DNA from 3 places in the Allobosea sp. GW823-FHT01F03 genome. Region 3 is predicted to be linked to each of the others. Evidence: riboswitches for the same ligand, from Rfam matches in the RefSeq annotation. Region 3 holds a riboswitch; each other region holds the start of a gene.
What was found. Region 3 has a riboswitch for cobalamin ahead of AC3RCC_RS24820 (CbtB domain-containing protein). Riboswitches for the same ligand answer to the same signal wherever they lie in the genome.
Positions count from the first base shown of each region.

Region 1: linked by a shared signal. The riboswitch ahead of AC3RCC_RS18090 (ABC transporter substrate-binding protein) and the one ahead of AC3RCC_RS24820 (CbtB domain-containing protein) in region 3 are both predicted to bind cobalamin.
Region 2: linked by a shared signal. The riboswitch ahead of AC3RCC_RS03565 (TonB-dependent receptor plug domain-containing protein) and the one ahead of AC3RCC_RS24820 (CbtB domain-containing protein) in region 3 are both predicted to bind cobalamin.

Region 1 covers NZ_CM179505.1:3,765,425-3,768,686, reverse strand. Annotated here, with positions in the region: gene AC3RCC_RS18095 (FecCD family ABC transporter permease) at 1-282, opposite strand, end outside; gene AC3RCC_RS18090 (ABC transporter substrate-binding protein) at 279-1,295, opposite strand; cobalamin riboswitch at 1,571-1,782, opposite strand; gene AC3RCC_RS18085 (LysR family transcriptional regulator) at 1,802-2,710, opposite strand; gene AC3RCC_RS18080 (NAD(P)/FAD-dependent oxidoreductase) at 2,871-3,262, shown strand, end outside.
Region 2 covers NZ_CM179505.1:758,858-762,119, reverse strand. Annotated here, with positions in the region: gene blh (bifunctional sulfur transferase/dioxygenase Blh) at 1-863, opposite strand, end outside; cobalamin riboswitch at 992-1,191, shown strand; gene AC3RCC_RS03565 (TonB-dependent receptor plug domain-containing protein) at 1,315-3,261, shown strand.
Region 3 covers NZ_CM179505.1:5,192,667-5,195,928, forward strand. Annotated here, with positions in the region: gene cbiB (adenosylcobinamide-phosphate synthase CbiB) at 1-275, shown strand, start outside; gene cobO (cob(I)yrinic acid a,c-diamide adenosyltransferase) at 283-894, opposite strand; gene cobU (bifunctional adenosylcobinamide kinase/adenosylcobinamide-phosphate guanylyltransferase) at 908-1,420, opposite strand; cobalamin riboswitch at 1,544-1,723, shown strand; gene AC3RCC_RS24820 (CbtB domain-containing protein) at 1,762-1,935, shown strand; gene AC3RCC_RS24825 (CbtA family protein) at 1,948-2,691, shown strand; gene AC3RCC_RS24830 (DUF1636 family protein) at 2,740-3,165, shown strand; gene cobW (cobalamin biosynthesis protein CobW) at 3,162-3,262, shown strand, end outside.

The DNA of each region.
Region 1 (3,262 bases), 1.4 Mb from region 3:
CGCCTGCAGGATAGCGCCCGACAGCGCCAGTGCCCCGCCGCACAGCCCCGCCAGCAGCGCCCGGCTCAGCCGGTAGTCGAAGATCACGCCCTGCTGGATGGCACTGACCGGGTAGCCCAGATCAAACAAGCCGTTGCCGAGCGCCTGGAAGGCGGTCGGCAACGGAATCCGCATCTCTCCGATCGTCACCGCAAGCGCGATGGCGAAGACCAGCGCGGCCAGCGCTGCGAACGCGATGCCGATCCGCGCCGGCCAGTTCGGCTGGACGGGGTGGTGGCTCACCGCGCCAGGCCGAAGCGCTCGATGCCGCGTGCCAGCGCCTCGATGCCGTCGACGGTGTCGAGCCCGGCGCGCGTCGCGCCGACATCCATCACCACGATCCTGTCCTGCTTGACGGCATCGAGCTTGCTCGCCACCGGGTCGGTCTTGAGGAAGTTGAGCTTGAGATCGATATCGTCGGCGGGGAAGCGCCGACGATCCATCTTGACGACGACGATCACGGCGGGGTTCGCGGCGGCGATGCTCTCCCAGCCGACCAGCGGCCATTCCTCATTGGTGGTGATGACGTTGCGGGCGCCGAGCTTCGACAGGATATAGGCCGGCACGCCGTTCTTGCCTGCGATGAAGGCGTCGCCCTTGATGTCCTTGCTGGAGAACCAGACGGCGACGGGCACGTCCCGTGCCTTCAGTCCGGCGACCGACTGCACCGCCTTCTCCTCGCGCGCTTTCAGCTCGGCGACCAGGGCCTCGGCACGGTCGGAAACGTCGAAGATCTGGCCGAATTCGCGGATGTTCTGGTAGACCAGTTCCATGCCGAACATCTTGGTCCGCACGCCGTCGCCGGGGCCGGAATTGTCCTTGCCGACGCAATCGGTCGGCGAGACATAGGTCGGTACCTTGACCTTGGCGAACTGGTCGCGCTTCCCGACGATGCCGTTCGGCCCGATATGCCATTCGAACATCGCGGTGACGAGATCGGGTTCCTGGGCGACGACCGCCTCGAAGCTCGGATCATTGTCGGCGAGCCGCTTCACCTTGGCATTCACGGCTTCATAGGGCTTGGCGACCGGGCTGAACCAGACGGAGGTGCCGACGACGCGGTCGCCCAGGCCGAGCGCATAGAGGATCTCGGTCTGCGTCTGGCCGACGGCGACCACACGCTTTGGCGCCTGGCTGAAGGTGACGGTCTCCCTGCAGTTCTCCAGCGTCAGCGGGTACCGCGTCGGTGCCGCCTGTGCGGCCGTGGCGAGACACAGGCCGGCGGCCAGGGCGAGCGGGAGGCGGAAGGCGCGCATGGGACCCTTCGAAGGCAGGAGAGAGCGGACGGCGCCGGGGAGTGAGCCCGCCGGGTGTGGCGTGGGTTGATATGTAATGTTATAACAAAACTGATAGAGGTCTGCGCCGTGGCCTGTCAAGCTGGCGCGGGAAAAGGCGCCGGCGGCGCTGTTGGAGATGGGCATCTGGATTCATCGCTCCCCGAGATGAAGGCGGGAAGCAGGCGATTGCGACGGAGCGGCGGGATCCTCGTCCCGCGCCTGCCAGCAACCCTCCGGAGCACCCCGCCCGAAAGACCTTTCCGACGATCAGGGCAGGTCTCCTGGCTCGCGGGTCGATGCTGGTTCCGCCCGGCCTTCCCGGCGCGCGAGCGCCAGTGGACGATGGGTGGAGAGCTCGCCGCTTACAGTTGCGGGGGCAGCCTCGGCCTCGGCGCGGTGCGCCTCACCGAATTCCCTCTTAGCTCCAGGGCGTGACGCCTGGAGAACCATGATCGGCTGCGACCATAGATCGGCGCGAAGCGGCGTCAAGCGGTCGGAAGCTGCGGGCCGGACGCCGTCTGCATCAGGTTGCCGCAGAGCTGGCGAAGCGTCACGACATAAGGGTTGCGGGCGAGGAAGCTCGCTTCGCCGAAATAGATCGGGATCTCCGGCAGCTCGGCGATTTCGAGTCCGGCGATGCTGGTCTCGTTGCCGTCGAGGCACCAGGCCGGGATGATCGCGAAGCCGATCCCTGCCTCGACGCAGCGCTTCACGCTCGAGCTGCCGGAGGTCGAGATCGCGATCTCCATCTCCGAGCCGTCCGGGCGCAGATAGTCGATGGCGAGGTTGCGCAGCAGCTGGCCGGGCTCATAGGTCACGAAGGGGCGCCCCTGCGCCCATTCCCGGATCGCGCCCGGCGCCGGCGCCGCGCCCCAGGCGGTGGGGAAGACCAGCGCCGGCCGATAGGTGCAGACCAGATGCTGCGGCACGTTCGGGTCACCGAAATAGCGTTCGGTGATGCACAGATCGAGGCTGCCATCCTTGATCATCTCGGGCAGGGAGGTGTCGCGCTCATAGGCGAGGATTTCGACCTGCGGGAAGAGCTCGCGGAAGCGCGCCAGGATCGGCGGCAGCAGATAGTAGAAGATCGCCTGCGGCAGGCCGATGCGCAGCACCGGCCGCTCCTTGTCGAGCGTGCGGTCGAGCCTCGCCAGCACCGTGTCGAGCTCCGGCAGCAGCAGCTTGTAGAGGCTGCGCCCGCGCGGCGTCAGCGTCACCGTCTTGGCGCCCTGCTCGGAGAGGACGAGGCGCTCCTCGAGCACCTGTTCGAGCCGGCGGACATGGTTGGCGGCCGACTGGTAGCTCATCCCCAGCTTGCGCGCCGCTGCCGAATAGGAGCCGTCGCGTGCGACGATGAAGAAGGTCTGGATCAGCGTCAGATTGGCTTCGCGCATGGTTCGTTCCGCGGCGGGGAGCCTCACTCTTAGCCATAGGCGGTGACCTTCCGCCACTTTCAAACAATGGCGCAAGTCGCGGCGGATCATTTGGATCGACCCGGAAGGCGAAGCGACCGAGGGTCGCGCATCGCTTTCAAGGACGCCCCCGTCGCTTCGCATGGCCCGCTCTCCTTCCCTTCATGTCGCCGTGATCGGCGCCGGAATCGTCGGCGCCGCCGCCGCGCATTTCCTGGCGGCGGCCGGGGCGCGGGTCACGCTGCTCGATGCTTCGGGACCGGCGGCCGGCGCGACCGGCGCTTCGGACGGCGCGGTCTCGGTCGCGAGCAAGAAGCCCGGCCCGATGATGGACCTCGCCCGCCATGCCCGCGCCTTCTACGGAAGCTGCGAGGCCGACGGTTTGCTGCGCGGCCTGTTCCATCGCCGCTCGACTTTCCTCGTTGCCCGCACCCGACTCGAGGCTGAGCTCGTCGCCGAGCACGGCGCCGATCTCGCTGCCGCCGGCGAGCGCGTGCTCGATGTCGACCGGCCGACGCTGCTCAACCGCATTCC
Region 2 (3,262 bases), 1.3 Mb from region 3:
AGGGTATGGCCCGGCGAGAACAGCACCGACGCCTCGAGCGATCCGAGCCTGAAGCGTTCACCCGCCGCGAAGACCTTGTCCCATTGCGAGGCGTCGGCCGGAAAATCCGGCCAGTTGTAGAAATCCTTCCACAGACGCTGAACCGCGACGACCTCGGCGCCGATCGCCGTCGGCGCGCCGGTCTTCGCCTTGAGATAGGCGGCCGCCGAGAAATGATCGGCATGCGGATGGGTGTCGAGAATCCACTCGACGGTGAGGCCCTGCTGCGCGACATAGGCGAGGATGGCATCGGCACTGACGGTCGCGGTCGCGCCCGATTTCTCGTCGAAATCGAGCACGGGATCGATGATCGCACAGCGCGCCGTCGCCGGGTCTGCGACGACATATTGCACGCTGCCGCTGCGCAGCTCGTAAAAGCCCTTGACCTGCGGACTGCGGGCGCTCTCGCGGTCGAGCCAGGCTTTTGCGCCGGCAAGATCGAAGCCGAAGCGCGCTCCGAAACCCTGCACCTCCTCGGCCCTCATCCGTCCGCCCAGGACCTCGCCCAGCACATGCAGGGTCAAGGAGCGCGTGCCGCCCTTGCAATGCGCCAGCACCGGCCCCGGCGCCGCGGCGAGCGCCGCCTGGAAGGCCTCGACATCGGCCCGGGTGATGGTCGTCCCGGTCACCGGTACGAAGCTGTAGGCCAGGCACGCCTCGGTGGCCGCCTGCCTTTCGGCGGCCGAATCTGGCTGGCCCGGCTCCTCGCCATCGGGACGGTCGTTGACGATGGCCTTGAAACCCCGCGCGGCGAGGGACTTGAAGTCGACGAGGGAGGGCTGCCCAGCGACCGCAAGCCTCTCGGATATCTCGACGATTTTCATAGCGGCTCCTGTGGCTCGAAATTCAATATACATTTTCATATAATATATAATGATAACTTGCAACCCCTTCGTCGCGCCACGCGACCCCTCCCCACTCTCATCGCGCGTTGACGCCGCCTCATTCCCGCCCTACTCGTAAACGCGACGGTTCCCTCACGGGATCAAAAGGGAACGCAGTGCGGGTGGCTCGCCACCCCATGCTGCGGCTGCCCCCGCAACTGTAAGCGGCGAGCCTTTCGCCATACGCCACTGGGGCCTCGGCCCTGGGAAGGCGGTGAGAAGGCGCTGACCCGCGAGCCAGGAGACCTGCCGTCAGTCGTGGTCACACGCGAACACGTTCGGACGGGGTGTTTCGATCGCTGGTTCACTTGCGCGCTACCCTTTTCGGGTGCGGGCGGGAGATCGCGTTCGCGGTGACGTGCCACAACGTTGACCGCCCGAGGTTTCTTCCGTGCTCCCCTTCCCCCAGACCGCCCTGCGCGGCCCCCTGCCGTTCGCCTTCCTGCTGCTCGCCGGCACCTCGTTGAACCCCCTTGCCGCCAGGGCCCAGTCGGGACCTGAAACGATCCGGCTCGACGAGGTCGTGGTCAGCGCCACCGGCACGCCGACCCCGGCACGCGAGGTCGCAAGCTCCGTCACCGTCATCACCGCCGACCAGATCCAGCGCGAGCAGCGCCGGACGCTGCCGCAGGCGCTCGCCGCCGTGCCGGGCCTCAACATCGTCCAGATCGGCGGCCCTGGCGGTCAGACCTCGGTGTTCATGCGCGGCACCAATTCGAACCACGTCAAGGTGCTGATCGACGGCATCGAGGCCAACGACCCGTCGACGCCGAACCGGTCCTTCGATTTCGGCTCGATGCTGACCGACGACGTCGAGCGTATCGAGGTACTGCGCGGGCCGCAGAGCGGCCTCTACGGCGCCAACGCGATCGGCGGCGTGATCTCGATCGTCACCAGGCGCGGCGAAGGGCCGCCAAAGGCGACCGCGCGCGTCGAGGCCGGCTCGCACGGCACCTTCAACCAGGCCGCAGGCTTCAGCGGCGGCGACGACCGTTTCAACTACGCCTTCAACGTCTCCCATATGCGCTCGGACTCGACCGATTCCGTGCCGCCGAACCTGATCCCGCCGGGCGTGCGCGTGAAGCCCAATGCCTATGACGCCTATAGCTACTCCAGCCGCCTCGGCTTCGCCTTGACCGACACGCTCAGCGTCAACTGGGTCGGCCGCTATACCGACGGGCAGTTCCGCTCGACCTATGACAGCGGCTTCCCCAGTCGGCCGACATCCTACCGATCGCTTTCGAACTACGCCCAGGCCTTCACCCGCGGCGAGGTGGTCTGGGATCCGCTGGGAGGTCGCTTTGTGAACCGCTTCGGCGTGTCCTACTCGAACCAGGATCGCTCCTACCGCTCCCCCGACGCATTCGGGGCCCTCGGCCTGCCGACGGAGAATCTGGGTGAGCGGACCAAGCTCGATTGGCGGGGCGATCTCGAACTCGCCAAGGGGCACATGCTGATCGGCGGCCTCTCCTATGAGCGCGAGCGGCTGGACACCCCCAGCCTCACGGCCTCGAACGGCAGCAAGGCGGCCTATCTCGAATATCAGGGCAATGTCGCCGACCGCTTCTTCCTGGCCGCCAACATCCGTCACGACCACGATGACAGCTATGGTGGCCACACCACCTACCGGATCGCGCCAGCCTACATCGTTCCAGGGACCGAGACCAAGCTGAAGGCGAGCTATGGCACCGGTTTCAAGGCGCCGACGCTCGCCGAACTCTTCATCGACTACCGGCCGGGCTTCAACTTCTTCGGCAACCCGAATCTCAAGCCGGAGGAAAGCCGTGGCTGGGACGTCGGCTTCGAGCAGCCGCTTCTGGACCGGCGCGTTCAGTTCGGTGCGACCTGGTTCCAGAACGACATTCAGAACCTGATCGCGACCAACGCGGCGCGCAACTCCTACGCCAATATCGGAAAGGCCGAGACGAAGGGCGTCGAGTCCTTCGCCGCGCTGCAGATCTCCGAGCAGTTGCGTGTCAGGGCCGACTACACCTTCACGCTCGCCAAGGATGAGGTCGCGCGACAGGAACTGCTGCGTCGGCCGCGTCACAAGGCAAGCGGCACAGTCACCTGGACCCCGATGGATAAGCTCAGCCTCTCGGCGACGCTGATCTATGTCGGTCCCTGGGTCGACGGGAACCGGGACTTTTCGGTGCCTCGCCTGAAGGCCAAGGGCGCGACGCTGGTCAACCTCGCCGCCGAGTACAAGGCCACCGACAAGGTCACGGTCTTCGGACGCGTCGACAACCTGTTCGACAAGCGCTGGGAGAATCCCGTCGGCTTCCTCGTGCCCGGCTTCGGCGCCTTCGGTGGCGTCAAGGTCGCGTTCGGCGGATGAT
Region 3 (3,262 bases):
CCTCCGCCGCCTGGCGCGCCGTGCGCCGCGATGCAGGGCGCCACCGCTCGCCCAATGCCGGCTGGCCGGAGGCGGCGATGGCGGGGGCGCTCGGGCTTCGTCTCGCCGGGCCGCGCGTCTATGGCGCGGTCAGGGTCGAGGATGGCTGGATGGGCGACGGACGGGCCGAGGCGAAGGCAGCCGACATCCGGCGGGCGCTCGGGCTCTACCGGAAAGCCTGCCTGATCCTGTGGGGGCTGGCGGGGCTCGGCAGCCTCGCAGTGCTGGCTGGCTGAGCGACGCTCAGAACTCGATCCCCTCCTGGGCCTTCACGCCGGCGGCGAAATGGTGCTTCACCAACGTCATCTCGGTGACGAGATCGGCGGCCTCGATCAACTCCGGCTTGGCGTTGCGGCCGGTGACGACGATGTGGAGATCGGGCCGGCGCGCCTGCAAGACCGCCACGACCTCGGCGAGCGGCAGATAGTCGTAGCGCAGGGCGATGTTGAGCTCGTCCAGGACCAGGAGCCGGATGCTCTCGTCGGCCATCAGCTCCTTCGCCTTCTCGAAGGCGCGGGTCGCGGCGGCGATGTCGCGGGCCTTGTCCTGCGTCTCCCAGGTGAAGCCCTCGCCCATCGAATGCCAGGAGATCTGATCGCCGAAGGCCTCCAGCGCCTTGCGTTCGCCGGTCGACCAGGCGCCCTTGATGAACTGCACGACGCCGATGCGCCAGCCATGGCCAAGCGCCCGCAGGATCAGGCCGAAGGCGGCGGTCGACTTGCCCTTGCCGGGTCCGGTGTTGACGATCAACAGCCCCTTCTCGAGCGTCTTGCCGGCGACCTCGGCGTCCTGGACCGCCTTGCGCTTCTCCATCTTCGCCTTGTGGCGGGCGGCCCCACCGTCATCGATCGTCATCGCTTCGTCCCTGCTATTTCACCTGCATCGGCAGACCGGCGACCATGAAGACCACGCGCTCCGCCTGACTCGCAAGGCGCTGGTGCAGCCGCCCGGCCTCGTCGCGGAAGCGGCGGGCGAGCGCATTCTCCGGCACGATGCCGAGGCCGACCTCGTTCGAAACCAGCACGATCGGCCCCTGCGCCTCGCGGCAGGCGAGCATCAAATCACCTGTGGCGATGGCGATATCGCGCTCGGCCAGGATGAGATTGGTCAGCCAGAGCGTCAGGCAGTCGACCAGCACCGGCCGCCCGGGCGGAACGGCACGCAGAGCCTCGGGCAGCGCCATCGGCGCGTCGATCGTCCGCCAGTCCGGCGAGCGGCGGGCCCGGTGCTCGGCAATCCGCGCGCGCATCTCCTCGTCATAGGCCTGGGCGGTGGCGATGTAGATCCAGGGAGCCGGCAGGGCTTCGATCAGCGTCTCGGCATGGCGGCTCTTGCCGGAACGGGCGCCACCGAGGACGAGGGTGAGCGGGGGAACGGTCATGTCTTGGTCTCCGCGTCATGCTCGGGCGCAGAGCCGAGCATCTCTTTCAGGAGATTCTCGGCTCTGCGCTACGCTTCCGGCCGAGAATGACGTGAGTGCATTGCACAGCGCCCGCCGGATGGCTAATGATCATCCCCGACGGTGCCTCGGCGACGAGGTGAAAAGGGAACGCGGTGCGATGCCGCGGCTGCCCCCGCAACTGTAAGCGGCGCGTCCTGCGCCATCGGCCACTGGGTTTCCCGGGAAGGCGGAGCAGGACACCAAGCCGTGAGCCAGGAGACCTGCCGTCTTTCGATGTCGTCCAACAGGCTGCCGGTGGGGTGGCCAGGAAGTGAACCAAGATGAATACGGCTACCGTCTCCAGCCAGGCCAGCGTCTCCGAGCGTGCGAAAGCCGTCGCCGCGGCGCTGATCCTCGGCTTCGTGCTGGTCTACACCGTCGGCTTCGCGGCCTCCGCGAATGTCCACAATGCGGCGCATGACGCCCGCCACGGCCTCGCCTTCCCCTGCCACTGACGGGGAAGCCAAATGGTCACGCGTGTTCTCACGGTCAGTCTTCTGGCCGGGCTTCTGGCTGGGCTGCTGATATCGGCGCTCCAGCACGTCACCACGACGCCGCTCATCCTCAAGGCCGAGACCTATGAGGCGGCGCTGCGCGCGCAGCCCGCACCGATGCAGGCGGCCTTCACCGGCGAAGCCCGCATCCACCTCGCGCACGGCCCGGCCGCGCATGGGGACGAGCATGAATGGAAGCCGCAGGACGGTTTCCAGCGCACCGCCTTCACCAGCCTGGTGACGATCGGCACCGCGATCGGCTTCGCCGCCCTGTTGCTCGCCGGCATGATCGCGGCGAACGAGCGGATCGACGAGCGCCGGGCCCTGGCCTGGGCGGTCTGCGGGTTCCTCGCCTTCGGGCTCGCCCCGGCTATGGGGCTGGCGCCGGAACTGCCGGGCGCAGCCGCGGCGGAGCTACAGCACCGGCAGCTCTGGTGGCTGATGACCGCAGCCGTCACCGCGGGCGCGCTCTTCGTCTTCCTGCGGGTCGAGTCCTCCTGGGCAAGGGCGCTCGCCGTGCTCGCTTTGCTGCTGCCGCATCTGATCGGCGCGCCGCACCCGGTCGCTCCGGAAAGCCGGGTCCCCGCCGAGATCGCGGCGCATTTCGCGGCGCTCTCGCTCGCCATCCAGGCCGCGCTCTGGCTCGCCACCGGCTTCGCCGTCGGCGTGCTCTGGCCCTGGGCCACGCGCCGCAGCGCCGCCACGGCGGCGGCCTGACGCCTCGCGCGGCCGGAAACGGCCGCGCCAGTCCAAGGAAGCAGTCTCATGCTCGAAGGCGATCTCGCCCTCGCGACCATCGCCCGGCTGGAGCCGGGCTGCACCATCCATGTCTGCACAGCCTGCCGGCGCCAGCGCGACGATCTGCCTGACGGCTATGACCGGCCGGGCGTCGAGCTCGCATCGGCCCTGGCCGCGCGCCTTGCCGGCAGCCGCGTCGCCGTCGTCGAGGTCGAATGCCTCGCCGTCTGCAAGCGGCCCTGCACCATCGCGCTCGCCGCCGACGGCAAGTGGACCTATCTAATCGGTGACCTCGACACCGACAGCCATCTCGACGAGATCGTCGGCGCGGCGCAGAGCTTTGCCGCCAGCGCCAACGGCATCGTTCCCTGGAAAGAAAGACCCGCCTCGTTCCGCAAGGGCGTGGTCGCGCGCGTGCCTCCGCTGCCGCGCCAGCAAGGATCTGATCAATGAACGCTCCCCAGAACCCCACGCTCGGCAAGGTGCCGTGCACGATCATCACCGGCTTCCTCGGCGCCGGGAAGACGACCCTCGTCCGGCATCTGCTCGA